Regions from separate parts of the Diaphorobacter limosus genome, predicted to be linked through region 1. Evidence: predicted binding sites of a transcription regulator. Region 1 holds the regulator's gene; the other holds the start of a gene.

The links. Region 1 encodes FNR, which switches genes on or off when oxygen is low (the NO sensors DNR and NnrR bind a similar motif). Its sites were predicted from a motif close to TTGATNNNNATCAA; they were not measured.
Region 2: the regulator FNR is predicted to act here: its motif matches at 8,354-8,367, upstream of P4826_RS05380 (DUF2189 domain-containing protein).

Annotation. Positions count from the first base shown of each region.
Region 1 is NZ_CP136921.1:3,799,857-3,814,595, reverse strand. Features, by position in the region: gene P4826_RS18365 (sulfite exporter TauE/SafE family protein) at 1-417, opposite strand, end outside; gene hemN (oxygen-independent coproporphyrinogen III oxidase) at 421-1,803, opposite strand; gene fnr (fumarate/nitrate reduction transcriptional regulator Fnr) at 1,990-2,718, shown strand; gene P4826_RS18350 (hypothetical protein) at 2,753-3,040, opposite strand; gene P4826_RS18345 (FixH family protein) at 3,124-3,402, opposite strand; gene ccoG (cytochrome c oxidase accessory protein CcoG) at 3,482-4,924, opposite strand; gene ccoP (cytochrome-c oxidase, cbb3-type subunit III) at 5,010-5,924, opposite strand; gene P4826_RS18330 (cbb3-type cytochrome oxidase subunit 3) at 5,954-6,094, opposite strand; gene ccoO (cytochrome-c oxidase, cbb3-type subunit II) at 6,107-6,739, opposite strand; gene ccoN (cytochrome-c oxidase, cbb3-type subunit I) at 6,758-8,197, opposite strand; gene ccoS (cbb3-type cytochrome oxidase assembly protein CcoS) at 8,263-8,400, opposite strand; gene P4826_RS18310 (heavy metal translocating P-type ATPase) at 8,403-10,781, opposite strand; gene P4826_RS18305 (universal stress protein) at 10,894-11,337, shown strand; gene P4826_RS18300 (malonate--CoA ligase) at 11,449-13,008, opposite strand; gene P4826_RS18295 (enoyl-CoA hydratase/isomerase family protein) at 13,027-13,842, opposite strand; gene P4826_RS18290 (Bug family tripartite tricarboxylate transporter substrate binding protein) at 13,872-14,739, opposite strand, start outside.
Region 2 is NZ_CP136921.1:1,091,450-1,106,188, forward strand. Features, by position in the region: gene P4826_RS05335 (DUF2889 domain-containing protein) at 1-486, shown strand, start outside; gene P4826_RS05340 (type IV pili methyl-accepting chemotaxis transducer N-terminal domain-containing protein) at 552-1,304, opposite strand; gene moaA (GTP 3',8-cyclase MoaA) at 1,532-2,674, shown strand; gene mobA (molybdenum cofactor guanylyltransferase MobA) at 2,684-3,319, shown strand; gene P4826_RS05355 (thioredoxin family protein) at 3,506-3,838, shown strand; gene rnhA (ribonuclease HI) at 3,841-4,287, opposite strand; gene P4826_RS05365 (class I SAM-dependent methyltransferase) at 4,324-5,109, opposite strand; gene gloB (hydroxyacylglutathione hydrolase) at 5,108-5,884, shown strand; gene P4826_RS05375 (transglycosylase SLT domain-containing protein) at 5,881-7,407, shown strand; gene P4826_RS05380 (DUF2189 domain-containing protein) at 7,481-8,293, opposite strand; gene P4826_RS05385 (PLP-dependent transferase) at 8,412-9,638, opposite strand; gene P4826_RS05390 (SulP family inorganic anion transporter) at 9,707-11,383, shown strand; gene P4826_RS05395 (GGDEF domain-containing protein) at 11,475-12,248, shown strand; gene P4826_RS05400 (MinD/ParA family protein) at 12,259-13,125, shown strand; gene P4826_RS05405 (FHA domain-containing protein) at 13,175-14,104, opposite strand; gene P4826_RS05410 (LD-carboxypeptidase) at 14,352-14,739, opposite strand, start outside.

The DNA.
Region 1 (14,739 bases):
CCCTGGGCGTGCCACCAGAGCACGCACCTTCGTCCAGACCGAACGACCGGCATGCTCCAGCCACGCTGGCTGACGCGCCTGCAGCATCATCAGCAGACCCCAGGCCAGAATCAGCACATGCAGCAATGTCCAGGCCGGACGCAAGGCAGCGGTGTTTTGGCCAAGCCATGCAAGGCGGTCCATCGCCCAGGCAGCCAGGGCTCCGGCGAACCCATAGCCCATCAGCCGCCCCAGATGAAAACCCGCCGTGCGCTGCAGAGTTCCAGCCTGCGGCGCCAGCCGCACCACCCGGGTATCACCCGCCGGCGCCGCGCCCTTCCCCGTCAAAGCCGCACAGGGTGCGGCACACATGACGAGACAATGCGTCCCGCCCATCAAACCCATGAAAAAAGCCGTCGATGCCAGAGCCCATAACATGGCTCAAATGATGCGGGAAAAGCGCGCGCGGTTCCTATCTGCCTGTAAATACCTGTCAAATACCATGGCCACACCGCGCACAAAGAACCACCCCATGGTTGTGACCTTGACGCCCTCGGGACTGATGCTGACCAACCCTTGCTCGGCCATTTCTTCAAGCTGCCGCAGCTCCGCTTCAAAGTAACTGCGGAAGTCGATGAGCCAGGACTGCTCCAAGGGCTCGAACAGCAACTCGCCCTGACACATCAGAGCCATGATGACGGCGCGGCGCACCAGATCATCCTTGGTCAATGCCAGCCCCCGCACGACCGGCAGGTGGCCATGGTCGATGGCGTCGTAGTATTCGTCCAGGGTCTTCACATTCTGGCTGTACGTTGCACCGACGCGGCCAATGGCGGATACGCCCAGGCCAATCAGATCACAGTCAGGCTGCGTGCTATAGCCCTGGAAATTACGGTGCAACCGCCCCTGGCGCTTGGCCACCGCCAGCGCATCCTCGGGCAGTGCAAAGTGATCCATGCCCACGTAGACATAGCCGGCGTTCATGAATGCATCAATGGAGCGAGCCAGCATCGACACCTTGGCCGACGCCATGGGCAGTTCTGCGGTGATGATGCGGCGTTGCGACTTGAAACGCTCGGGCAAATGGGCGTAGGCATAGAGCGCTATCCGATCAGGTCGCAGTTGCGCAACCTGCTCCAGGGTACGGTCAAATGACTCTGGCGTCTGCCTTGGCAGACCATAGATCAGATCCACGTTCACCGAGTCGAAACCCAGCTTGCGCGCGCTTTCAACCAGACCAAACACCTTTTCTGCTGGCTGTATGCGGTGTACGGCTTTCTGTACCTCTGGGTCGAAGTCCTGCACCCCGAAGCTGAGCCGATTGAAGCCCAGCTCAGCCAGCAACGCCAGCCGCTGTTCATCAACCGTGCGCGGATCGACCTCTATGGAGTACTCCCCTCCTGGCACCAACACAAAACTGCGCTTGAGCATGCCCATGAGCTCACGCAAGCCGTCATCGGACAAAAAAGTCGGCGTCCCACCACCAAAGTGCAGCTGACTGACATGCTGGCCGACACCGCAGTGCGCGGTGTGCAGGTCAATTTCCCGGCTCAGGTAACGCAGATATACATCGGCCCGCTCGGGGTGGCGGGTAATGATCTTGTTGCAGGCACAGTAGTAGCACAACGATTCGCAAAACGGTATGTGAATGTACAGCGACAACGGCATGGCCTTGGCCACTGATCCCACGCGGCGCTGTTGCAATGCCAGGATGTACTCCTTTTCACCAAAAGCCTCCACGAAACGATCGGCGGTAGGGTAGGAGGTATAGCGCGGCCCCGGAACGTCAAAGCGACGCAAGAGCTCGGTGGTAACGACAGTCATGAAAGGGTTCCTTGCAATTCGTGCGCACTGTGCCGTAGAGTCCACCCTGTGTCCTTGACGCCGATCAAGCCCCCATGAAGCCGAGTTGACGACAATTTGACCTTGGATCAAAGTCACTCAACGAATCGCGACATCCCAAGTCTCGGTTACATTCGGCTGTAAGTCCGTACTAGGAACCGAGTATCCATGTCTTCCAACCTGCAAACCATCAAAGTAGCCTGCTCCAATTGCAGCCTGCGCGAGCTGTGCATGCCTGTGGGTCTGGATGACCAGCAGCTCAAGCGCATTGATGACATCGTTGCAGTTCGCCGCAAGGTCAAGCGCGGCGGAACCTTGTTTCGCAACGGGGAGGCATTTACCTCGCTCTTTGCCATCCGCACAGGATTCTTCAAAACCTGCGTAGCAACCGAAGATGGGCGCGACCAGGTCACCGGATTCCAGATGGCTGGAGAAATCATCGGTCTGGATGGCATCGTCAACGACCGCCACACCTGCGATGCCGTGGCTCTGGAAGACGCCGAGGTTTGCGTCATGCCCTTTGAGCGTATCGAGGAACTGTCGCGCGAAGTTACGGCACTGCAAACCCATGTGCACAAGATCATGAGCCGTGAAATCGTCCGTGAGCATGGGGTGATGTTGCTGCTGGGCAGCATGCGCGCCGAGGAACGCCTGGCCGCCTTCTTGCTGAACCTGGTGCAGCGCCTGCATGCGCGCGGCTTTTCGCAGTCAGAACTGGTGCTGCGCATGACCCGCGAGGAAATTGGCAGCTACCTGGGCCTGAAACTTGAAACCGTGAGCCGCACCTTCTCCAAATTCGTTGAGGAGGGCATTGTGGAAGTCAAGCAGCGCCATGTTCGCATTGTGAATACGGAAGCCTTGAAGCGAATTGTCAACAGCCAGCAGGCTTGTCACTAAACTTGGGCGATTCAGGCCTCCCGCATTGTCAGGATCATGACACGTACTTGGGGTTATCAGCTGGCCTGTCCGTCTCCGACGACTCCCGATGGTTGAACTCGAAGGGAGAGAACGACAACAGGGTCGTCAAAGCGCCTGATATCGTAATCACCAGCCAGAACAAGAAAAACGCGACGGTATAGACGCCTTCGCGCGACAGATTCACAGGCTGGTCAAACCACTGCAACGCCTCCGGATCGACAAAGGCAAAAACCACCATCTCCATGACACCGGCCATGAGAAACGCAGGCCACGCAATCCACATCAGTCGTTGCATCCACATCGAAGCACCTCCAAGCTGTTGTGCTCGCAGACTAGCACTACATGCACGGCAACTGTCTCCTTGATTCCCCTTAGGCCCCAGAATCAGCGTGGTTGATCCTGCACCGGGGTAGCAGCGTGGTTGCGCCCCTTGGTTGCTGGCGTCATGCTCATCTGAGAGTTTTGCAATGTCTTGTTGATGTCAAGACCCCGTTGATAGTAGTCTTCCGTCAACACTGGATCTGGCCGTGCTAACGCCAGCCAAAGTGTGATGAAGCCAGCGATTACCACGATCACCGGCCCGGCAATGATCAACCAGACATGGCCATACTTCCACCAAGGCTGAGACTCAGGCGTCGAATTCGCTGATGAGTTGGGTGACATGACTGCGGACTCCCTGGGCCTTCCGAGGCCCAATACAAAAAAATCAATACAAAAACAGCGGATGCTCGTACATCAACCCTTAGCGCGGCACCAGGAACACGGATTTTTCTGCCACCTGGCCTTTGTCATCCTGGGCACGGACATCAAAATACACGGTGTGTGAGCCAGGCGCTGCCGATCCATAGGGAATTTGCAGCCGCACGACCACCCAGCGAGATTCTGCCGGGCCGATGTCAATCTCCGGTTCGGAGATCACCTCAAGCCCGTCCAGTCCACGTGCACTGATCACATAGCGCTGCGCCCCCTCGGTGGCGTTCATGATTTGCAGTCGGTAAATGTTTTCAAGCTTCCCGCCTGCCACGATGCGCGACAGAGCCGCTCGATCCCTCACGATATCTACCTTCAATGGGGTACGCACCACCAAGCTGGCCATCATCCCTATGCACAAGGCGATCAAAATACCGGAATAAAACAATACCCGTGGCCGCAGGACACGTTTGAGCATCTGCGACTGCGTCCAGTGGTTCTTCACGCCGTTCTGCGTGGAAAACCGAATCAGGCCGCGTGGATACTGCATCTTGTCCATCACGGTATTGCAGGCATCCACGCACAGGCCGCAGCCAATACAGTCGTACTGCAGCCCATCGCGGATATCGATTCCCGTGGGGCAGACCTGTACGCACAGTGAACAATCGATGCAATCACCCAGACCCTTGGCCTTGTAGTCCACCGCCTTGGTGCGCGGGCCACGGGGCTCGCCACGCTCCGGGTCATATGTGACAACCAGGGTGTCGTTATCAAACATCGCGCTTTGGAAGCGCGCGTACGGACACATGTATTTGCATACCTGCTCACGCAAGTAGCCGGCGTTGCCGTAAGTCGCCAAGCCGTAGAAAAACACCCAGAAAATCTGCCAGCTTCCGTGCAGCGACATAAGTTCGCCACCCAACTCCCGGATGGGTACAAAATATCCGACAAATGTAAAACCGGTCCAGAATGACACGGCAATCCACACCAGTTGCTTCAGCGATTTTTTCCAGGTCTTTTCAAATGTCCAGGGGCCGTTATCGAGCCGGATGCGCGCACTGCGATCGCCTTCGATCTTGTGCTCTATCCACATGAAGATCTCGGTATAAACCGTCTGTGGACAGGAAAATCCGCACCACAGCCGCCCTGCCACCGCCGTGAACAAGAACAGTGCAAGCGCCGAGATGATGAGCAGCCCCGTCAGATAGATGAAATCCTGCGGGTAGAGCACCAGACCGAAGATGTAGAAGCGCCGAGCACCCAGATCAAACAACACCATCTGGCGCTCACCCCATTGCAGCCAGGGCAGGCCATAAAAAACCAACTGGGTGACATACACCATGATCCAGCGCCAATTGGCGAATACGCCACTGATCGAGCGCGGATAGACCTTTTTCTGCGCCTCGTACAAAGATGCGGATTCGGTCTTCGGCTTTTCTGCCGGCGCTGCCGCAATGGGGATAACCTTGCGGGGCTTTCCGTCGGCTGGCTTCATGTTGAAAATCTCTTGGTGCAAGACGGGCTTGCAAAACAAAAAAAACCGGCACCCCTAGGAGGGGCTGCCGGCCGATACAAATGCCTTATTTTGCAGCGCCGGGCTTGTTGGACATGCCCCAGACATAGGCGGTCAGCACATTGATCTGCTGATCTGTGAGTTTGCCAGCCTGGGCCGGCATTTGATTGGTCTTGCCATCGTTGATCATAGCCACGATCGCTGCCTCGCCCCAGCCATGCAGCCAAATGTCATCGGTCAGATTAGGGGCTCCCATGGCAGTCATGCCCTTGCCGTCCATGCCATGGCAAGCCGCACAGGCGGTGAACTTGGCCTTGCCCAGCGACGCCTTGAGAGAATCGTGCGGACTTCCCGACAGACTTAGCACGTATTGGGCCAGGTTGCGCACGTCGTCGGGCGAACCCACCGCTGCGGCCATGGGGGGCATCACACCGACTCGACCATCATGGATGGTCTTGCGAATGTCATCGGGCGTACCACCGTGCAACCAATCCTTGTCCGACAGATTCGGGAAGCTCTTGCTACCGCGTGCGTCCGAGCCATGACACTGGGCACAGTTGTTCATGAACAAACGCTCGCCGATCGCCATGGCCGCCTGGTCGGCTGCAATGTCCTCGGTTTTCATGCTGTCGAACCGTGCATACAGTGGCTGCAACTCGGCATTGGCCTTGTCAACTTCTGCCTGGTACTCACCGACTTGCGTCCACCCCAGCTGGCCCTTGAAGGTGCCCAGGCCCGGGTAGGCCGCCAGATAGGCAAAGGCAAAGACGATGGTGATGACAAACAGCCACATCCACCAACGGGGCATAGGGTTGTTCATCTCCCTCAGATCCACATCCCAGACATGGCCCGTGGTGTTGTCAGCAGCGGATTCGATCTTCTTGCGTGATGTCAGCCACAGCAGCAAGGCACAGGCGATGATGCCGGCAAGGGTGATCCCGGCCACATAAATAGACCAGAAATTACTGGTGAAGTCGCTCATGGGTTCTCTCTTCGTATCGGTTGGAGCAATCAATCGTCATTGGCGAAGGGCAGCTGCGCTGCCTCATCGAACTGGGCCCGGTTGCGAGCCGTATAGGCCCAGTACCAAATACCCAGAAAGCACGCGAGCGAAGCCAGCGTGACCACGATGCGCATGGTGGTGATGTCCATGGCAAGCTCTCTTTACTTGAGCGCGGTGCCCAGCACCTGCAGGTAGGCAATCACGGCTTCCATCTCGGTCTTGCCCTTGACGGCCTCGGCCGAGCCGGCGATTTCCTCATCCGTGTAGGGCACGCCAACGCGGCGCAATGCGCGCATATGCGGAGCCATGCTGGCGGCATCCACCTGGTTCTTTTCGAGCCAGGGGTAGGCAGGCATGTTGGACTCGGGCACCACATCACGCGGGTTGACCAGATGAATGCGGTGCCATTCATCACTGTACTTGCCGCCAACACGATGCAAATCCGGGCCGGTGCGCTTGGAACCCCACTGGAACGGGTAGTCGTAGACAAACTCACCGGCAACCGAATAGTGACCATAGCGCAGCGTCTCGGCGCGGAACGGACGAATCATCTGCGAATGGCAGTTGTAGCAGCCCTCGCGTTGATAGATGTCGCGCCCTGCCAGCTGCAGCGCCGTGTAGGGCTTGAGGCCCTGAACCGGTTCGGTGGTGGACTTCTGGAAGAACAGCGGAACGATTTCCACCAAACCTCCCATGGCGATCACCACCAGGATCAGGACGATCATGAGGAAGTTGCTGGTTTCCACCTTCTCATGGGTGAAACCGGAGCTTGTTTGCTTGTTTGTATTAGACATCTACGGATTCCTCAGACCTCAAGCGTGCGCCGGATTGACGGCCGGAATGGCCACCTTCACGGAACGACCGGAAATTGCGGTCATCCAGGTGTTCCAGGCCATGAAGCACATACCAGCCAGATACAGCACACCGCCCAGGAAACGAATGGCATAGAAGGGATAGGTGGCTTTCACGCTTTCGACAAAGGTGTAGGTCAGCGTGCCATCAGGGTTGACCGCGCGCCACATCAGGCCCTGCATCACGCCGGCAATCCACATCGCGGCGATGTACAGCACGATGCCGATGGTGGCCAGCCAGAAGTGGATTTCAATGGCCTTGATGGAGTGCATCTTTTCGCGACCGAACAGGCGCGGGATCATGTAGTAGAGCGAACCCATGGTCACCAGCCCCACCCAGCCCAGCGCGCCGGAGTGCACGTGACCCACGGTCCAGTCGGTGTAATGCGACAGAGCGTTGACGGTCTTGATGGACATCATCGGGCCCTCGAACGTGGACATGCCGTAGAACGACAGTGACACGATCAGGAAGCGCAGGATGGGGTCGTCACGCAGTTTGTGCCAGGCGCCCGACAGGGTCATGATGCCGTTGATCATGCCGCCCCAGCTGGGAGCGAGCAGGATGAGCGAGAAGACCATGCCGACGGACTGCGTCCAGTCAGGCAGGGCCGTGTAGTGCAGATGGTGCGGGCCGGCCCACATGTAGGTGAAGATCAGGGCCCAGAAGTGGACGATGGACAGGCGGTAGCTGTACACCGGGCGGCCGGCCTGCTTGGGGATGTAGTAATACATCATGCCCAGGAAGCCCGTGGTCAGGAAAAAGCCCACGGCATTGTGGCCATACCACCACTGCACCATGGCATCCTGCACGCCCGCGTAGGCGGAGTAGCTCTTCATCCAGCCAGCGGGCATCTCCGCGCTGTTGACGATGTGCAGCAGGGCCACGGCCAGGATGAATGCGCCAAAGAACCAGTTGGCCACATAGATGTGCTTGACCTTGCGCTTGCCGACGGTGCCGAAGAACACGATGGCATAGGACACCCAGACCAGGGCGATCAGGATGTCGATAGGCCATTCCAGCTCGGCGTACTCCTTGCTCGTGGTGTAACCCAGCGGCAGGGAGATGGCGGCAGCCACGATGACGATTTGCCAACCCCAGAAGGTAAACGGGATCAGCGGCCCACCAAACAGCTTGGTCTGGCAGGTGCGCTGCACCACGTAGTAGCTGGTAGCGAACAGGCCGCAACCGCCAAAGGCAAAAATCACCGCATTGGTGTGCAGTGGGCGCAGGCGGCCATAGCTCAGCCATGGAATACCAAAATTAAGCTCGGGCCATGTGAGCTGGGCGGCGATGAACACGCCGACCAGCATGCCGACCACCCCCCAGACGACCGCCATGATCGAGAACTGGCGCACGACGGTATCGTCGTAGTGCGCAACTTTTGTTTGTGATGACTCCATCGGTTACCTCGTTGCTAAGCAGAAAAAAGTTTCAACCAGACTCGCACTAGGGTTATTGACTATTGTCAATCGCCCCGCAATATGCGCTCTCCCTCTTGTTCGACGTTTTCAAATTGTCCTCGGTAGACCGCCCACCACAGGCCCGCCAGCACAAACAGCACAAGCACGACGGATAGAGGAATCAACAGATACAAAATGTCCATGGTCAACCCACCCCCACAGGCCCTTGCGCCGAGAGCGGCGCGTGGGCGTTGGCGGGAGCATCACCACCCGCGGTACGCGCCAGGCGCGCGGCATTCAAAACCACCAGCAGCGAGCTGAGCGCCATGCCCAGCCCTGCCAGCCAGGCCGGCATGTAACCGGCAATGGCCAGGGGTACACCCACGGCGTTGTAGCCAGCAGCCCACCACAGGTTCTGGCGCACGATGTGCATGGTGCGCCGCGCCATTAGCAGGGTCTGGGCTACGAGGGCGAGATTGTCGCCCAAAACAACGATGTCAGAACGGGATTGCGCCAACGCAACAGACTTGCCAAAGGCCAGCGAAGCGTGTGCGCCAGCCAACACCGGACCGTCATTGAGGCCATCACCCACCATGGCCACCAGGTGCCCCTGCGCCTGCAGAGCCTGCAGATGCTGCAGCTTGTCCTGCGGTGTGCAGGCCCCTTGCGCCGCATCGATGCCCGTGCGCTGTGCCACGCGTTGCACGGCCTGGCCATGGTCGCCAGACAACAGCTCCACGGCGATCCCCGCGTCGCGCAGCTGCTGCACCACGGCTGGAGCCTCGGGGCGCAGTTCTTCGCTCAAGTCAAAGCGCGCCAGTTCGGTAACCCGGCCTTCCCGCTCAGCCGACAGCATGACCTGCTGAGGCGCACCTTCTGCGGGCGCCACACGCGCATGCGCTACCGACCCCAGGCGCAGGATCGCCTCCCCCTGCTGTCCATTCCGGCTCCCAAGCGCCTGCAGGCCTGCGCCCGGCAACTCCTCCACCGCGCCCACGAGCCAGGAGTCGTCATGCGGCGGCAAGACCTCGGCCGCGGCCACCACTGCACGCGCCACCGGATGCAGGGAATGCTGCGCCAGCCGGGCCGCCAGGGCCAGAGCCTGCATGGCCGTAAGCCCGGCATCAGGCCCCAGCTGCGTACCGGTAACCGCCAGCCGGTCGCGCGTGAGTGTGCCGGTCTTGTCGAACACCACGGTATCCACAGCGGCGAGAGCCTCCAGCCCCTGCAGGTTGCGCACCAGCACGCCGCTGCGCGCCAGGGTGCCTGCAGCGGTGAGCATGGCCACCGGCGTGGCCAGCGACAGCGCACAGGGACAGGTGACCACCAGCACCGCCACGGCGACCATCAGCGCATGGCTGGGATCGGTGGGCCACCACCAGGCGGCGGCCAGCGCCGCAGCAAGCAGCACGCCGACCAGAAACGGCCGCGCGACACGGTCGGCCAGCTGCGCCAGGCGTGGCTTTTGCAGCGAGGCGCTTTCCATCAGCGTGACGATCTGGCCAAAACGTGTCTGTGCGCCCAGTGCCTCCACCACCACCTCGACCGCCGCGCTCAGGTTATAGCTGCCGGCCGTCACCGGGCTGGCGGGCTGCTTGGCCACTGGGGTGGACTCCCCCGTCAGCAAGGCCTCATCGGCCTGGGTCGCTCCGGTGAGGATGCGCCCATCAGCGGGGAATGCCTCGCCGGGTAATACCCGCACCACGTCGCCCAGCTGCAGGCGTCGCGTGGCCACGCGCTCAAAGTCTCCCGCCGCCGTGCGCCGCAACACGCTGTCGGGCAGGCGGTTCATGACCGCTTCCAGCGCCCCCGCCGTGCGGTCGCGCAGGCGCAGCTCCAGCCAACGGCCAGTGAGCAAAAAGAACACGAACATGGTCAGCGAGTCGTAATACACCTCGCGCCCGAACGGCCCGGCGGGGTCGAAGGTGCCCAGCATGCTCACCACAAAGGTGATCAGCATGCCCAGCGCCACCGGCAGATCCATGCTCACGGTGCGCTGACGCAGATCGCGCAGCGCGCTGGAGAAGAACGGCCCGCAGGCAAACAGCACCACGGGCAGGCTGATGACCCAGGAAGCCCAGCGCAGCAGCTGCTCCATCTCGAACGTCAGGTCACCGGGCATGGCCTGGTAGGCGGGCCATGCGTACATCATGACCTGCATCATGCAAAAACCCGCGACCAGCCAGCGCCAGAGGGCGCGGCGGTTCTCACGCCGGCGCTCCTCGCGCGCCAGCGCGTCCATGGCGGGGATGGATCGGTAGCCGGCCCTGCGCACGGCCTCCATCCATTGCGATGGCAGCACCTGCGCCGGGTTCCACACCACGCGCGCGCGGCGCGTGGCGGCGCTCACGTCCACGTCGCTGACGCCGGGCACCTGGCGCAAGGCGTCCTCAATGGTCAGGGCGCAGGCCGTGCAATGCATGCCCTCCAGCACCACATGGGATTCCCAGGCGGTCTGCGTCGGTGGCATATCCGCCGCCGCACGGCGGCCATGCGGCCTACCGAAGGCCGACCATTCCTGAGGGTCGTCCAGCAGCATGGCGGTATCGGTGGCCGCCAACTGGCCGGCGGGTTTGTTTGACATAGATCGCGAATTATCCGTATTGCGTCAAGGCTCAGATTGATATGCATCAAGACGAGCGCCGTGGGCTATCCTATGCTGGTTCGCCGTTTCAACCAAATATTAGGAGCAGCTCATGTACAAACGCATACTGATCGCCACGGACGGTTCACAGCTGTCGGACATGGCCGTGGAGAGTGGCCTGTCGCTGGCAGGCCTGACGGGCGCATCGGTGATTGCCCTGAAGGTGGTGCCGCGCTACCCGCGCAGCTACTTCGACGGCACCCTGCCGGTCGAGGCAGCGGACATCAAGCGCATCGAGAAGCAATGGAGCGATGCGGCCCAGGTTCTGGTGAACAAGGTCAAGGCACGCGGCTCGGACGAGGGCGTGAGCGTCAAGGCCGTGGTGGTGAAGTCCGACCTGATCGCCGAGGCTGTGATCTCCGCTGCCAAGAAGCACAACTGCGACCTGATCGTCATGGCCTCGCACGGCCGCAAGGGCATCAAACGCCTGCTGCTGGGCAGCGAAACCCAGCATGTGCTGACGCATTCACACATCCCGGTGCTGGTGCTGCGCTGAAGGCAAAACAAGCCGCCAGCGCCCTGGATACGGGCGCAAGCAGCTATTATTTATATAGTATTTGAGCAAAGGCGGCCCTGGCCGCCTTTGGTTTTTCTGGGCGCGGCGCCCTCAGGGAAACAAGCCCTTGTGCTGCTCGCGCAGCAGGTTCTTCTGCACCTTGCCCATGGTGTTGCGTGGCAGTTCGGTGGCGACGAAGCAGCGCTTGGGGATCTTGAAGTTGGCCAGCTGGCCCTTGAGTGCGGTGATGATCGCCTCGCCGTCGAGCTGGGCGCCGGGCTTGGCAATGACCACGGCCACGCCCACCTCGCCGAAGTCGGGGTGCGGCACGCCCACCAGGGCGCTCTCGGCCACGCCGGGCATCTCGTTGATATAGCCCTCGATCTCGGCCGGGTAGACGTTGTAGCCGCCGCTGATGATCAGGTCCTTGCTGCGGCCGACGATGCTCACGTAGCCGCGCTCGTCCACCCGGCCCACGTCGCCGGTCTTGAACCAGCCGTCGGCCGTGAACTCCTCCGCCGTCTTCTCCGGCATGCGCCAATAGCCCTGGAAGACGTTCGGGCCGCGCACCTGGATGTTGCCGATCTCGCCCACGGGCAAGTCCTGATTCGCGTCGTCCACCACGCGCAGGCCCACGCCCGGCAGGGGAAAGCCCACGGTGGCGCCGCGGCGCTCGTCCTGGTCGCCGTGGCGTGCGTCGGCCTGGTAGGGGTTGGAGGTGAGCATGATGGTCTCGCTCATGCCGTAGCGCTCCAGGATGGTGTGGCCCGTGCGTCGCTGCCATTCCTGGAAGGTCTCGATCAGCAGCGGCGCCGAGCCCGAGATGAACAGGCGCATATGCCTGGCGGCCTCTGGGGTCAGCCCCTGCTCGGCCAGCATGCGCACGTACAGCGTGGGCACGCCCATGAACACGGTGGCACGCGCCATGGCGGCGATGGCCGCTCGGGGATCGAACTTGGCCAGCCAGATCATCTTGCTGCCATTCAGCAGCGCGGCGTGGATGGCCACGAACAGGCCATGCACATGGAAGATGGGCAGGGCGTGGATGAGCACGTCCCCAGGCACCCAGCCCCAGTAGTCCTTGAGCATCACCGCGTTGGACAGCAGATTGCCGTGCGTCAGCATCGCCCCCTTGCTGCGCCCGGTGGTGCCGCTGGTGTAGAGGATGGCGGCCAGGTCGTCAGCGCCCCTGGCGACTGGGACATGGTCGTCGCCAAAGTGCGCGGCCCGCTCCAGCAGGCTGCCCGTGCGGTCGTCGCCCAGCGTGAACACATGCTGCGTACCGGCGGTAAACGCGATTTTTGACACCCAGCCGAAGTTGCCCGGCGTGCAGACCACCACGGCCGGCTCGGCATTGCCGACGAAGTATTCGATCTCGGCGCTCTGGTAGGCGGTGTTGAGCGGCAAGAACACATGGCCCGCGCGCAGCGTGGCCAGGTACAGCAGCATGGCCTCGACCGATTTTTCCACCTGCACGGCGATGCGGCTGCCCTCGGGCAGCTCGAGCGCGGCCAGCAGGTTGGCGATGCGGGCGCTGGCGCGATCGAGGTCGCGCCAGCTGTAGAGCAGCGGCTCGCCGCTGGCGGACATGGTCTCCACCGCGATCTGCTCCAGGTCGGCGGGAAAGGCGGCGCGCAGAGCGGCAAAGAGGTTCTGGTTGGAGGTGCTCATGGTGTGTACAAGCCAAAATCAAAATACAGGGGAGCGCTTCTCCAGGAAGGCGGTGATGCCCTCGCGGTGCTCGGCGCTGTCGGCATAGGCGTACGGATCAACTATTGTTTTAATAGCTATTTGCGCTTGGTGGTCGGGCGTTGTAGGCATTTTTTGTGCTTGAAACGCGCGCAGGGTCTGTTTGTTCATGCGCGCCGCACCCGGCGCCAGCGCGGCAATGCGCAGCGCGGCGCCAACGGCCTGGGCCTCCAGCTGGTCGGCCTCGACGACGCGGCTCAGAAAGCCCCGTCGGGCCATCTCGGCGGCATCGAAAGTGGCGGCCTCCAGCAACATCTGGCGCGCGGTCACGTCGCCCACCGCGCCGGCCACCAGGGCCGCCTCGCGCGGCGCCATCGGAAAGCCGAGCTTGGCGATGGGCGCGCCAAAGCGCGCGCCGGTTTCGGCGATGCGGATGTCGCAGCAGCTGGCGATCTCCACGCCCGCGCCCATGCAGGCGCCAGCAATGCGCGCGACGATGGGCACGTCGCAGGCCAGCATGGCCGACAGGCCGCCCCAGACGTCGTTTTCGTGAAAGTCACGCAGCTGCGCGACATCGAAGCGAAAGTCCGGGTACTCGGAGATGTCACCGCCCGCGCAGAACGCCTGCCCTGCGCCCTCTATGAGCACGCAGCGCACGTCAATACTGCGTTGAACGCTCTCGAAAACAGAGCGCAAGTGGCGCCACATGGCGCGGCTCATGGCGTTCAGCCGCCCATCGTGGCGCAGCGTCACGCGCAGCACGCCGCGGCCGGCGGCCTCCGCTGCGGCCATGGCCGCGACAACTTCACCCGACATGCAATCGCTCTTTCTCTCGTTGAATGAACTCACTCCAGCCTGGCGCCCGATGCCTTGACCACCTGCGCCCAGCGCTTGACCTCGCCACTGACCATCTTCTGGAAGTCCGCCTGCGACAGCTGGCCAAACTCGGCGCCGTTGCCGGCCCAGATGGTCTTGATCTCCTCGGCGTTGCCCAGCTTGCGCATCTCTTCGACGATGCGCGCCTGCACGTCGGCCGGCGTGCCCTTGGGCGCCCACAGGCCGTACCAGGTGGAGACGGTGTAGTCCGGCAGGCCCAGCTCGGCGGCGCAGGGCACGTCGGGGAAGGCCGGGTTGCGGCTGGCGCCCGAGACCATCAGCGCCCGGATGCGCCCGCCCTTGATGTGCGCTGCCGACGAGCCCAGGCCGTCGAACAGCATGTCCACGTTGCCGGCTATCAAGTCCTGCAGCGCCGGGCCCGCGCCGCGGTACGGAATGTGGGTGATGAAGGTGCCCGTCTGCAGCTTGAACAGCTCACCCGCCAGATGGTGCGAGGTGCCCGCGCCGGCCGATGCGTAGTTGAGCTTGGCCGGATTGGCCTTGACCAGCTCCATGAACTGCCTGAAATCGCTCACCGTGACGTTGCGCGGGTTCACCACCAGCACCTGCGGCACCTTGGCCAGCAGGGCCAGGGGGATGAAGTCCTTCTCGATGTCGTAGTCCAGCCGCGGGTACATGGAGGGCGCGATCACATGGTGCACGCCGCCCATGAACAGGTTGTAGCCATCGGCCGGCGCCTTGGCCGCCGCGCTGGCGCCCACCGTGCCGCCCGCGCCGCCGCGGTTGTCGATGACCAGGGTCTTGCCCGTGGACTTGGAAAACTGCGCCGCCAGCGGGCGCGCAAACGCATCCGTGCCGCCACCTGCCGGAAAGGGC
Region 2 (14,739 bases), 1.4 Mb from region 1:
GACGATGGCCTGTGGGACATAGAGGGCGAACTGCACGACAGCAAGACCTACGACCTGCCCTCGCTGCGCCACCCCGGACAGCTGCGCCCCGCGGGTGATCCGATTCACCACATGTGGCTGCGCGTCACGGTGGACGGCGACCTGGTCGTGCGCGCCATCGAGTCCGCCATGGATGCCCACCCGCTGGCCGGCTGCCCCGAAGCCCAGCGCGCCCTGCAATCCATGGTGGGCGCCAGCATGGTGCGCGGCTGGCGCCAGTCCATACAGACCCACCTGGGCGGCGTGGCCGGCTGCACGCATCTGCGCGAGCTGCTGTTCAACCTGGCCACGGCCACGTTCCAGACCATCAACGCCGCATTCAAGAGCCGTGGCGACGAACCGCCACGCCACCTGGGCCAGTGCACCGGCTGGGACTACCACGGCGAGGGCGTGCGGCAGCATTACCCACGCTTCTACCAACAGCCCAAAAAACTACAAAATAAATAGCGCTTTGCGCTTGATACACAAGCGTTTCAGCCATTTTTTTACATAATTTCAGGCATGGAAGCCGGCTAGCCCAGCACATCCTGCAAAGCCACTTCGTAGAGCGCGGTGAGGCTGTCCATGACCTCCAGCAGACGTTCACTAGTGGTGGCCACGTCCTCCAGCCCGCGCGCATTCGGCTGGCGCTTGATCGCCATGTCGAAAAACACCCATTGGCCCTGGCCCAGCTCCAGCGTCGTGCGAATGGCCGGCGTGGACAAGGGCGCGCCGGCAAGCTGCGCCATGGCACGCTGGAATTCCTCAGCATCACCCGCAATCTGATCGCGCAAAGGGCGGCTGTCGAGCCCCGCGGCCACCAGACCATAGTTCTTGGCCAGGCGCTGCGACAGCATGCGCTGGCGCCCGGCCATGTTCACCAGCCTGGCCGTCGGCGCCTGCGCCAGGTGCTCCAGCGCCTGCGTGGCACTGTTGGCGTGGGTCAGCATCTGGTCGGCCTGGGCCGAGACGGCCTGCAGGCCACTCTTGCCGGCAGGCTGGGCCGTCAGCCCATCCAGGCGCTCGGCACTGCGGCGCACATCGGCCAGCAGACGCGCCACCTCGGGCGGCCAGGCCTGGCGGTCCAGCTCATCCAGGTCGGCGCGCACCTGGCGCCGCGTCTGCTCCAGCGCTTCACGGGCGCGCTCGGGCCTCACGTTCAGATGCAACTGACCGTACAGCTTGGCCGTGCGCTGCGACATCGCGCGAAAGCGCGCCGTGCGGTTGATTGCCGTGGCCAAAGCCATGCGCGCCAGGGCGGTCGATGGCAACGCCGGCATCAGCATCGCGGCAGCCAACGCGCGCAACGCGACACGGCGGCCACGATGAACCTGGGTAATGCCGAGAGAAACACAGGGTAAACAAATGTTAAGCATGGCGCCATTGTCCAAATGCCGCGCCGCCCCGCAATTGACCCACATCAACCGTGAACCAGGTCAGCGATCCATTGACCGGTATCAATCGGCGCAGCACCAGCCAAGCCCCTACTCGCCCCATGGGGCACAATTTGCCCATGGCTGAACGTGTCATTCCCCTCGTGGATCAGCGCAGCGCGGCGCTGCGGCCCGCGGTGCCCAGCGCAGCACAGGCGGCACCCGCCACCGGTCAGCTGCACGACCGCCTGAGCCGGCCGCTGCGCGACCTGCGCATCAGCGTCACGGATCGCTGCAACTTCCGCTGCGGCTACTGCATGCCCAAGGAAGTGTTCGACAAGCATTACCGTTACCTGCCGCATGGCGACCTGCTCAGCTTTGAAGAGATTACGCGGCTGGCGCGGCTGTTCATGCAGCATGGCATACACAAGATCCGCCTCACGGGCGGCGAGCCCTTGCTGCGCAAGGATCTGGAGGTGCTCGTCGCCCAGCTGGCCGGGCTGCGCACCACCGAGGGCCGGGTGCCCGACCTCACGCTGACCACCAACGGCTCGCTGCTGGCGCGCAAGGCGCGCGCGCTCAAGGCTGCCGGGCTGCAGCGCGTCACCATCAGCCTGGACAGCCTGCAAGACGAGGTGTTCCGGCGCATGAACGACGTGGACTTTCCCGTGGCCGAGGTTCTGGCCGGCATCGAGGCGGCGCAGGCCGCCGGCCTCGCCCACATCAAGGTCAACATGGTGGTCAAGCGCGGCACCAACGACCAGGAGATCCCGGCCATGGCGCGGCATTTCCGCGGCAGCGGCATCACGCTGCGCTTCATCGAATACATGGACGTGGGTGCCACCAATGGCTGGCGCATGGATCAGGTCGTACCCTCATCCGAGGTCATTGCGCGCCTGCAGTCCGAACTGCCGCTGGTGCCGCTGGCCGCCACGGCTCAGGGCGAAACCGCCAAACGCTGGGGCTGGGCTGGCGCCGACGGCCGCCACGACGCGGCTTTGGGCGAGGTGGGCGTGATCAGCAGCGTCACCCAGGCGTTCTGCGGCGACTGCAACCGCGCCCGCCTGTCCATGGAGGGGCGGATGTACCTGTGCCTGTTTGCCACCCAGGGCTGGGATCTGCGCAGCCTGCTGCGCAGCGATGCCAGCGACGCGCAGATCAGCACCGCCATCGCCCATATCTGGCAGGGCCGCGGCGACCGCTATTCAGAGCTGCGCGCCAGCCTGCCAGCGGACAGCGGCGCAGGCCAGCGCCGCATCGAGATGAGCTACATCGGCGGCTGAGCGCGGCGCATGATCGACACGCGCGATATCACGGGCCTGATCCTCGCCGGCGGGCGCGGCTCGCGCATGGGCGGAGTGGACAAAGGCCTGCAGGGCTTTCGCGGCCAGCCCCTGGCGCTGCATGTGCTACGACGACTGCAGCCCCAGGTTGGCAGCGTGATGATCAGCGCCAACCGCAACCTGGCCGCCTATGAGGCCTTTGGCGTACCGGTCTGGCCCGACGGCCTGGCCGACCATGCCGGCCCGCTGGCGGGCTTTTTGATCGGGCTGGAGCATTGCACCACCCCATGGCTGTTGACCGTGCCCTGCGACAGCCCGTGCTTTCCTGCCGACCTGGCCAGCCGCCTGGCCGCCGCAGCCACCGACCAGGGCGCCGACATCGCCATGGCAGCAGCCCCCGAACAGCAGCACGACGGCAGCACGCGGCTGCGCACCCAGCCTGTGTTTTGCCTGCTGCGCGTGAACCTGCTGCAGAGCCTGCAAGGCTTTACCGCCGATGGCGGGCGCGAGATCCACCGCTGGGCGGCCCTGCAGCCCTGCGCCATCGTGCCCTTTGACCAGGCCGGGGACGACCCGCTGGCCTTCTTCAACGCCAATACGCCGGCGCAGCTGCATGCACTCGATGGCACGCAAGCGCCATGCTGACCCGGCCTTGCCAGGCCATGGGCTTGCAGCCGCATGAAATATCAACAAAATTGGCACGTAGCGCTTTATATATAAGCACTGACAACTATAAAAATAATAGTGCCAGGTACGGTACCATGCCCCCGGGATGGCGATCCCAAGTGATATCGTCGGCACCACGATCGATGTTTGATGGAGTGAACTGGAATGCCCTTCAGCGCCCAACACCTGCCGCAAGCCCCTCAACGCGAGGCAGTGGATCAACTGCGAGGCGCCGCCGTGCTGGAGTTCGGCACGCCCTGGTGCAGCCATTGCCAAAGCGCCCAGCCGCTGATCCAGCAGGCATTGCAGCCTGAGGGGGAGGTGCAGCACATCAAGGTCGAGGACGGCCCGGGTCAGCCGCTGGGCCGCAGCTACCGCGTCAAGCTCTGGCCTACATTGGTTTTCTTGCGCGACGGCGCGGAAGTCGCCCGGTTGGTGCGTCCGCAGGCGGTGCAGGACATCCGCCAGGCGCTGTCGATGCTCAAGACCGCCAGCTGAACCTACCTGCCCAGCGCCTGCTCCACACCTTTGTTGGCCAGCGCGTCCGCGCGCTCGTTGCCTGGATCGCCCGCATGGCCCTTGACCCAATGCCACTCGATGCGATGGCCGGCACGGTGCGCCAGCTCGTCCAGGCGCTGCCATAGCTCGACGTTCTTCACCGGCTGGCCGGCTGCGGTGCGCCAGCCCTTTTTCTTCCAGCCATGGATCCACTCGGTGATGCCCTGGCGCACGTACTGGCTGTCCAGGTACAGGGCCACCTGGCAGGGTTTTTTCAGGGCCGCCAGGGCCTGTATCACGGCCAGCAGCTCCATGCGGTTGTTGGTGGTGCCCAGTTCGCCGCCAAACAGCTCTTTTTCCAGCGCACCCGAACGCAGCAACGCGCCCCAGCCACCAGGGCCCGGATTGCCCTTGCAGGCACCATCGGTATAGATCACCACCTGATTCAAAAAAGACTCCTCAACAAACAAACCATTCATCCATGATCAATGCCGGCGCGCCACCTGCACCTGCGCGCCGGCCGTTCGGGGCGCCTTGCGCCACGAAGGCTCCAGCAGACGCATGCCCGGCACGCGTTTGGCGGCCACGATCACGTAACCAGCCCCGAGTATCGGCCACCAGCGTGCACCCAGGCTCTCCATCCAGGCATGCCGCTGCAACCAGCGCTCCTTGGTCGCCGCGGGCCGATAGCAGCCAAAGCTGATGGTCTCCAGCTCAAAGCCCAGCAGACGCAGCCAGTCGCGCAGGCGCCCGGGCGAGATGAATTCCCCCACATCGGGCAGGTATGGCTGCCCCCCACCACCAAGGCGCTGGTACAGCCGCGCACGCCCCTGGCGCAGGCCCCACAGGCTCCACGGGTTCAAGCCGCTGATGACCGTCCGGCCCTCGGGTACCAGCACGCGGTACACCTCGCGCAGCGCGGCATGCGGATCCACGCTCAGTTCCAGGGTGTGTGGCAGGGCCACCAGGTCCAGGCTGGCCTCGGCAAACGGCAGAGCCACGGCCTCGGCAAGCAAGGCGGGGGGTACCCCCTGGTCAGCGGCGCCCTCCGCCGGTGGCACGCCTTGTGCCTCGTCCGCGCCCAATGCCAGCCAGCGATGCGGCATGCGGTTGGCGCGCAGCGCCTGCAGGCCGGGCATGCCCAGCTGCAAGGCATGGTAGCCAAAGATATCGGCCACCAGCTCGTCATAGCGCTCCTGCTCCCAGGCCAGCAGATAGCGCCCCGGAGGGGTGCCAAACCAGTGGTGCAACTTATAATTTTCGCCGCTCATGAACTTGCTGCCGCTGCCCGCCTTTACCGACAACTACATCTGGATGCTGCATGACAGCCGCGAAGCGGTCGTCGTGGATCCAGGCGACGCCGCGCCGGTATTGCAGGCGCTGCACGACAAGGGATTGTCGCTGCGGGGAATTTTAGTCACGCACCATCACGGCGACCATGTCGGCGGTGTGAACACCCTGCGCGCGGCCACCGGTGCTGCCGTCTACGGCCCCGCCGGCGAGACCATGCCCCAGCCCCTCACACGCCTGCGCCAGGGTGAGAACATCACCGTTCTGGGCCTGCGCTTTGTGGTGCTGGACGTACCAGGTCACACCGCGGGGCATATTGCCTACTACTGCGCCGAGATGGACGGCGCGCCACTGCTGTTTTGCGGCGATACGCTGTTCTCGGGCGGCTGTGGCCGGTTGTTCGAAGGCACGCCCGGGCAGATGCAGTCCTCGCTCGACCAACTCGCTGCATTGCCAGACGCCACGCGCGTCTGCTGCGCCCACGAGTACACCCTGTCCAACCTGAAGTTCGCATTGGCCGTGGAGCCTGGCAACCAGGCGCTTCTCGACTACCTCGGCCACTGCAACGCGCTGCGCCAGAACGGGCAGCCGACGCTACCCTCGCGCATCGCCATCGAGCGTGCCATCAACCCGTTTCTGCGTACGCGCGAAGCCACCGTGGCCCAGGCGGCGCGCAGCTTCGACCCGCAGCTGGATCCGCACCAACCCGCGGCCGTACTGGCCGCACTGCGTCAATGGAAAAACGAATTCCGATGAAAATTCTGCACATCCTGGGGCTGGCTAGCCTGCTGTGGCTGACCGGTTGCGCCACCACCAACACCCCAGGCGACAACACCCCCGTCCCCCTCCCCGCCCCCAGCGACACCAGCACCAGCCAGGCACCGCAATACCCCGCTGGCCCGCTGCGCCCCATCACCGCCGGCGCGGCCCAGGGCCATGTCGTGGCCGGCATCAGCGCGCCCTCCGATTTGTGGGATCGCATACGCCGCGGCTTTGCCATGCCCGACCTGGAAACCGACCAGGTTCGTGACCGCGAGCAGTGGTATGCCACCCGGCCCGACTACATGCAGCGCATGACAGAGCGCTCCAGCAAATACCTGTTCCACATCGTCGAGGAGCTGGAGCGCCGTGGCATGCCCACCGAACTGGCCCTGCTGCCCTATATCGAGAGCGCCTTCAATCCCCAGGCCATCTCCAGCGCCAAGGCTGCCGGCATGTGGCAGTTCATGCCCGCCACCGGCACCTACTTCGACCTCAAGCAAAACGCATTTCGTGACGACCGGCGCGACGTGCTGGCCTCCACCCGTGCAGCGCTGGACTACCTGCAAAAGCTCCACGGCATGTTCGGTGACTGGCACCTTGCCCTGGCCGCCTACAACTGGGGCGAGGGCAGTGTCGCCCGGGCCATTGCCCGCAACGAGAAACAGGGCCTGGGCACCGGCTACACCGACCTGAACATGCCCGCAGAAACACGCATGTACGTGCCCAAGCTGCAGGCGGTGAAGAACATCGTGGCCGAGCCAACGCGGTTCAGCACCGATCTGCCCGTCATCCACAACCACCCTTATTTCCAGAGCGTGGAGATCACGCGCGACATCGACGTGAAGCTGGTAGCCAGCCTGGCCGGCATACGGCTGGAAGATTTCCGCGCGCTCAATCCGTCACTGCACAAGCCTGTCATCCTCTCTGCCGGCATGCCGCAGATCCTGCTGCCCTGGGACAACGCCCAGGTGTTCCGCAAGAACCTGGCCGCCTACAACGAAGGCCAGTACGCCAGCTGGACCGTGTGGACCGTGCCCAACACCATGAGCGTCACGGCTGCCGCCCAGCGCGTGGGCATGGACGTGGGCGACCTGCGCCAGATGAACGGCATACCGCCGCGCATGATGATCAAGGCCGGCTCGGCCCTGATGGTGCCGCGTGCCGCCGGCAAAGGTGCCGATGTCTCCGAGCATGTGGCCGACAACGGGCAGATCGCCTTCACCCCTGAAATCGTCACCCGCCGCACCGCCGTGCGCGCCGGCAAGCGCGACACGGTCGCCAGCATCGCCCAGCGCTACAAGGTCAAGGCCGCCGATGTCGCCGACTGGAACGATTTGAAGCTCACAGGCAAGTTCAAGGCTGGCGAAAAGGTGGTGATGTACCTGCCGGTACGCCTCACCGCCATAGCACAGGCACGCACTGGTGCCAGACCTGCCGCTGGCAAGGCCCCCGCTCACACCACCGCCAAGGTCAGCCCCAAGCGCAAAGGCGGCACACCATCGAAACGCAAACGCTGACGCCCTGCACCGCGTCGAGCGTCTGCGGTTCGCCCTGCCGCCGGGCTGGCACCCGGGCCTTGAAGGCCAGGGTTCAAGCCTCCGGCTCTGCCGCTTCGACGGCCGCCGGCGCTGCCACCGCCGCACGGTAGGCATGCCAGCTGGCGTGCCCCAGCATCGGCCCCACCACCAGCAAGCCAGCCCCCCAGGGCGCAAGGGCAAGCGCCACCAGCAGCGTGATCAGCGCCCCCCACAGCAGCATCACACCCGGGTTCTCCAGCACCACGCGGATGCTGGCGATGCCGGCCGTGAGCGCATCCGTGTCGCGATCAAGAATCATGGGAATGGACACCACCGTGCTGGAGAACACCAGGGCCGCAAACACCCCGCCCACCAACAGGTAGACGACGACGAACTGCCAGTTCTGCGGGTTGAACACCGCCTGCATCACCCCCGTGGTGGACGGCATGCCGGTATTGAAGAACACGGCAAACACCACCAGTGATGCCCGCCCCCACAGCAGCTCCAGCACGATCAGCACCAGCACCAGCATGCTCATGCTGGACACATGCCGATCCCAGCAGGTGATGGACACCCCCAGATCCGGCGGCAGGCCGGCTTCACGCCTGCGGCTGGTTTCATACAGGCCCATGGCCAGAAACGGCCCCACCAGCAGGCAGCCGCTGGCCAGCGACATGGTGTACTCAGGCTGCGAGCGAAACACCCAGCCCAGTACCAACGCCATGCCCCAAAAGCACGCACCGTAGAAGGCGGCGATACCGGGCGCGGCCAACAGGTCGCGCACACCGCCGGCAAGCCAGCGAAACGGATCCTTGAAACCCAGGGGCTTGAGCACCAGTGGTGCCGGCGGCGCAGCAGCGGGCGCGGGCGTGGAAGAGTCGGTCATGACGGTGGGCCCGCTGTGCGGTGGCTGTGACGTAGCCAGCAACCATACCCAGCGAAACCCTTGTCGCGCATCAAGGAAACTACCACCCCATGATGGTCACGCTTGCGCCCGTGCAAGCTCAGGCGAACGCGCGCTCCATGGCCTGCGCCAGATCCTGACGCAAATCCTGCACCGCCTCCAGGCCAATGGAGAAGCGCACCACCGTGCCGGGTTTGAGCTGCGGCGTGGCGCGCGCGCGCATGCTCGCGAGGTCATAGGGCACGACCAGGCTCATCGGGCCGCCCCAGCTGTAGCCGATCTTGAACAGGCGTAACCCATCACAGAACGCGTCCACCTGCTCCTGGCTGTGGCGGGCATCGATGACCACGCTGAACAACCCAGCGGCAGCGCCCTGGCCGCCCTGCGCACCGCCGCACAGCGCCTGCCAATGGTCATGCCCGGGCGAGCCGGGCAGCGCCGGGTGCAGCACCTGGGCGATCGGCGCCTGGGTGCCCATCCACCGCGCCAGCTCGCGCGCCGCCAGGTCGTGCGCGTGGTAGCGCAGCGCCATGCTGGGCAGGGAGCGCAGCACCGCCTCCACATCATTGGCCCCCACGCCCAGGCCCAGGCGCATATGCGTGAGCTTGATGCGCAGATGCAGCGCCTCGTCGCGCGTGGTGATGCTGCCCATGAGCACATCGCCGCCGCCACTGGGGTATTTGGTCAGGGCATGCACGGAAATATCCGCGCCCAGCTGCCCGTCACCCATCAAATCAAAGGGTGCGAAGGCCAGGCCCGCGCCCCAGGTGTTGTCCAGAACGCTGGTGACGCCGCGCGCGCGGCAGATGCGCACCTGTTCGGGCAGATCGGGAAACTCCAGCGTCACCGAGCCGGGCGCCTCCAGCCACACGAGTTTCGTGGCGTCGGTGATCTTGGCGGCGAGGTCGGCGGGATCGAGCGGGTCATAGATGCGGTGCGCAATGCCGTAGTGGCGCAGCTCGACCTCGGCCAGGGCCTTGTTCGGGCCATAGGCGTTGTCGGGGATCAGCACCTCGTCGCCCTGGCGCAGCAAGGCCAGCGAGACGGTGGCAATCGCCGCCAGACCGCTGGGCACCAGCAGGCATTGCAGGCCGCCCTCCAGGGTGGCCAGGCGCTCCTCCAGCTGGTAGGTGGTAGGGGTGCCATGCAGGCCATAGGTATAGCTGCTCTTATCCTTCCATTCGCGCGCGCGCAGCGCAGACACGTTGGGAAATATCACCGTGGACGCCTTGTGCACGGGCGGCTGCGGCGCCTCGAAGCCCGCGGGCGGCGTGTAGTCGTGGTGGATGAGACGGGTGGACAGGTCGGCTGCGGGTGCTTGAGTCATGTGCAGATTATTAGGGCAACGACCGTTTCCACAGCAGGCCCACGCGCATGGCGTGACAATCGCCCACCATGCCCACACCCGTCCTGCACCGCTGGTTCCCCTTTCTCACATGGCCACGCCCCTCGGGCGAGCTGCTGCAAGGGGAGTTCTGGGCCGGCATGACCGTGGGCCTGATGCTGGTGCCGCAGGGCGTGGCCTATGCGGCGCTGGCGGGCATGCCGCTGGTGACGGGCATTTACGCCTCTCTGGTGCCGGCCCTGGTGGCCGTGCTCTGGAGTTCGTCCACCCGCCTGGGCGTGGGCCCCACGGCGCTGACCAGCCTGCTGATAGGCGCGTCCCTTACTGGTATGGCCGAGCCCGGCAGCGCCCACTGGGTGGCGCTGGCGGCATGGATGGCCTTGCTGTCGGGGCTGCTGCAGCTGACGCTGGGCGTGGTGCGCTTTGGCTGGCTGCTGAATCTGGTCACATCGCCCGTATTGGGCGGTTTCACACAGGCCGCGGCGCTGCTGATCCTGGCATCGCAATTGCCAGCGCTGCTGGGCCTGCGCACCAGCTGGAGCGCACTGGCCAGCAGTCCATCGCTGCAGCATTTTGACTTCACGGCGTTGGCTTTTGGCCTGGGCAGTTGGGCCTTTTTGGTGCTGGCCAAGCGCTGGCGTTCCAGCTTTCCCGCCGCCATCGTGCTCATCGCGTTGGCGGCCCTGATCAGTTGGGCCATCGACTACGCAGATACCGACGGCGCGGTGATCGGCCACCTGCCTTCGGGCCTGCCCTCACCCTACTGGCCGGGCTGGCTGTCGTGGCACGAGCTGGGCACCCTGGTGATGCCGGTGATGGTGGTCACCCTGGTGAGCTTTCTGGAAACCGCATCCAGCGCCAAGGTGGAGCACCAGCAGGGCGGCACGCGCTGGAACGAGAACCAGGATCTGATCGCCCACGGCCTGGCCAAGATGAGCTCGGGCCTATGCGGTAGCTTTGCCACCAGCGCCTCGTTCTCGCGCTCGGCGGTCAACCTGTACGCCGGTGCCAAAACCGGCTGGGCGACATTGTTCGCGCTGCTGCTGGTGCTGGCCACCCTGCTGTGGCTCACGCCGGCGCTCTACCACGTGCCGCAATCGGTACTGGCCGCGGTGGTCGTGACCGCCGTCACCAATCTGATCAAGCCACGCACCATGTTCCAGCTGTGGCGCATTTCACGCGTCGAGACGGTCATTGGCCTGGCCACCTTTGGCCTGACGCTGGCCACCGCGCCGCGCCTGTACTGGGGGGTGCTGGTCGGCATCTTGATGAACCTGAGCCACTTTCTGTTCCAGCGCCTGCACCCACGCATCATTGAAGTCGGTCTGCACGCCGACGGCAGCCTGCGCGACCGCAACCTGTGGCAGCTTCCGCCCATTGCCCCCCGGGTGCTGGCGCTGCGCATGGACGCGGAGCTCGATTTCGCCTCCGCCAACGCGCTGGAGCGCCGCGTCGCCGACGAGCTGGCCCAGCGGCCGGACCTCCTGCACCTGTGCCTGTTCGCGCTGCCCATCAACCGCATCGACGTGACCGGCGTCGAAGCCTTCATGCGCCTGCGTGCCCTGCTGCAAAGCCAGGGCGGCATGCTACATGTGGCCGGCATCAAGCTGCCCGTACAGCGCCGCCTTGAAAGTGCCGGCGCAATGGTGCCGGGCCCCAACTTCGTCACCTATCGCACGGACGCAGACGCCGTTGCAGCGCTGAAAACCACACTCTCCGCACCATAAAATCCGCACCCATGATGCAGCAGCAACCCCTTGTCACCCAAGAGTGCTGGCAAGGCTGCTACACTGCGATTCATTCCATTTGTTTCTTTTTGTGACTGACGCACAGCCCTCCGCTTCCATCCGCCTGCGTGACCTGCAGCTGGCCACGGCCCATGCGCTGGTGGCCCAGTCGCTGGGCTCGGAGCAGGCCTTGCGCGAGCAGGTGCCGTTGCAGTATTTGCAGAACCTGATCGACGGCTTGTGCGAACTCTCGCTCAAGGATCCGCTCACGGGCCTGCCCAATCGCCGCCATGTGGGTGCCGTTCTGGAGCGCGAGATCGACCGCGTGGCACGCTCCGGCGAAGGCGCCCTGCTGCTGATGCTGGACATCGACCATTTCAAGCGCGTGAATGACAGCCACGGCCATCTGGCCGGGGACATCGTGCTGCAGTCGGTGGCACGCACGCTCGAGTCCTGCGTGCGCCCCATGGATACCGTGGCCCGCTACGGCGGCGAAGAGTTCGCCATCGTCCTGCCCGCATGCCAGTTTGGCTTTGGCCGCGTGGTCGCCGAGCGCATGCGCCGCGCCATCGAGGCCACGCCGGTGCGCATATCGCCCTCGCTGGCGCTGAACGTCACGGTCAGCATCGGCGGTGCCTTTGCATTGCAATGGATACGCAGCACCACCAACCTGTGGATAGACCGCGCCGATGCCGAGCTGTACAAAGCCAAGCTCGCCGGGCGCAACCGAGTCAGTATCGAAGAACAACCCGACAGCAGCGTCAGCGCCGAGGAGAAGAGTTTGCTGTTTGGCCCCCTGTACACCCCATCCGGATGGGGCGACCTGCCCCCACCCGTGGATGCACCCACTGGCAGCGCCCACTGAAAGTCAAGCGATGAACGACGCGCTGTCCCCTTCGACGAACTCCACCACCGGTACGCCCGCAACCGAGGCCGCCGGCAAGCCCACTGCCAACCCACCGGTCGATGCCCGCATCATCGCCATCACCAGCGGCAAGGGCGGCGTGGGCAAGACCTTTGTCTCCGCCAACCTGGCGGCAGCCCTGACGCGCCGTGGGCACCGCGTGCTGGTGCTGGATGCCGATCTGGGCCTGGCCAATCTGGACGTGGTGCTGAACCTGCACCCCAAGGTCACGCTGCACGATGTGTTCACCGGCAAGGCCAGGCTGGATGACGCCGTCATCCAGGCAACCGGAGGGTTTTCGGTGGTGCTGGCCGGTTCCGGCATGGTGGAGTATTCGCGCCTCACACCCGAGGTGCGCAACGAACTCTTCAACATCATCCAGACGCTGGCGCCGCGCTATGACGTGGTGTTGCTCGATACCGGTGCCGGCATCTCCGACGTGGTGCTGTTTTCCGTGTCGCTGGCGCAGGAGGTGCTGATTGTGGCCACGCCCGAACCCACCTCGCTGACCGACGCCTATGCCGCCATCAAGGTGCTGGCCACCCAGCAAAAGCGCCAGCAGGTGCGCCTGGTGGTCAACCAGGCCGCGCGCCCGGGCGACGGCCGCGCCATCACCGGCCAGTTGCAGCAGGTGCTGGATCGCTTTGTGACCACGGATACCGGCCGTCCGATGCGCCTGGTGCACATGGGTGACATCCCGGCCGACCCCTCGGTACGCGAGGCCGTGATGCGGCGCCAGTTGCTGATGCAGCAAATGCCGGGCTGCCCCGCAGCCCTGGCCGTGGCCCAGCTGGCCAACAAGATCGAGTCCACTCTGCTCAAGCCGGCCGGTCAGTAGTCTCCAGCGCCGGAAGGCCAACAACGGACGTCAGCGCATCAGGCGCGCCTCAAACCGGGCGCGTGCCGCTGTCCGAAACCTGAAAACCGATGATGGGTGCATTGCCATCGGCAAAGGACACGCCCAGCGCGATCTCCCCCGAACCATGCAGCAGACAGTTGTCGCGGCGCAACTGCACGGCTGTCTCACTGCCGGCGAAACGCACCCAGGTGCCAAAGCTGCTCAGATCGGTAAGCACAAAGGCCCCCTGGCGCCATTCCAACCTGGCGTGCACGCGCGATACCCTGGGATCGATCAGGCACAGATCTGAGTCGGCCGCACGCCCCAGCTGAACTGGCGATCCAGACGAAGCCCGAAGCCGCTGTCCACCGGGCCCGGAGAGTTGGATCTCGGCGACCGGCTGATCGTCTATCCGATTGAGCTCGCTCATCAGATCGGAATGCATGGTGCAGTCGGCCTCTGCATCCTCGCGCCATTCGACCTGGTACATCACCTGGGCCTCGGCCTTGCCGCGCACCTCGACATGCCCCAGGCGAATAAAGCCCACGCCCCGCGCCGGCACCAGGCCAGCCACCACGGCCTGGGTGGCCCACACCTCGGCGCCGCCGGCCAGGTCACACAAACGGGCGGCCACGTTCACGGCATCGCCATAGCAATCACCATCGACCTCGACCACCTCACCACTGGCCAGGCCGACATGGATTGCGACCCGCAGCGCCTGGGGTTGGGACTGGAGCCACTGGCGGTGCTCGCGCATCAAGGCCACCGACGCCGCCACGGCCTGGCCCGGTTGCGCAAAAACACCCAGCACGCCGTCGCCCAGCTTCTTGATCACGCGCCCGCCATGGTCTTGCACGCAAACGCCGATGCCCTGTGTGAGCCGCGTCACCAAGGCAGCGGCTTGCTCATTGCCGAGCGTTTCAAACAGCGCCGTGCTACCGGCCATGTCTGCAAACACTACGGTGGTGCTGGAACTCACGTCCTACTCCCTGTCATGGATATCACTGCCGGTCTGCAAGCCCATGTCGCGGCATGGAGCAGCCACCGAAGGTTACAAATTGCAAGAACTTTATCTTATACGAATTACAACCAGGGGCATTCATATGCCGCCACCCCTGGCTGGACATTGACAAACGTTGACACGCAAATAACGGCCAAGCATGAACCCGTCGGCAACGCGGTACCCGGCAGGGTCACCGCCATCGCCTGCACAAGGGCAAGAATGCTCAATGCGCATGCCCCCAGTAGATCAGCGCGTCACGCCCCTCAACTGACAGTGACACCTCGGCCCCCACGGGCAGCAGCACCTTGGTCGGCACATGGCCGAACGGCAGGTTGCTGAGCACGGGGGCCTTGATCTGGGTGCGCAGCCAATCAACCACGCTTTGCAGCTTGAAACCCTTGTCGTGCGCAGCCAACTGGTAGCCGTTGAACTGGCCCAGCACCACCGCCTTTTGCCTGGACAAGACACCGGCATGCAACAGCTGGGTCAGCAGGCGCTCGATGCGGTAGGGGTGCTCACCCACGTCCTCCAGGAACAGCACACCGCCCTCGATCTGCGGCAAATAGGGCGTGCCCACGAGAGAGCACAACACGGCCAGGTTGCCGCCCCAC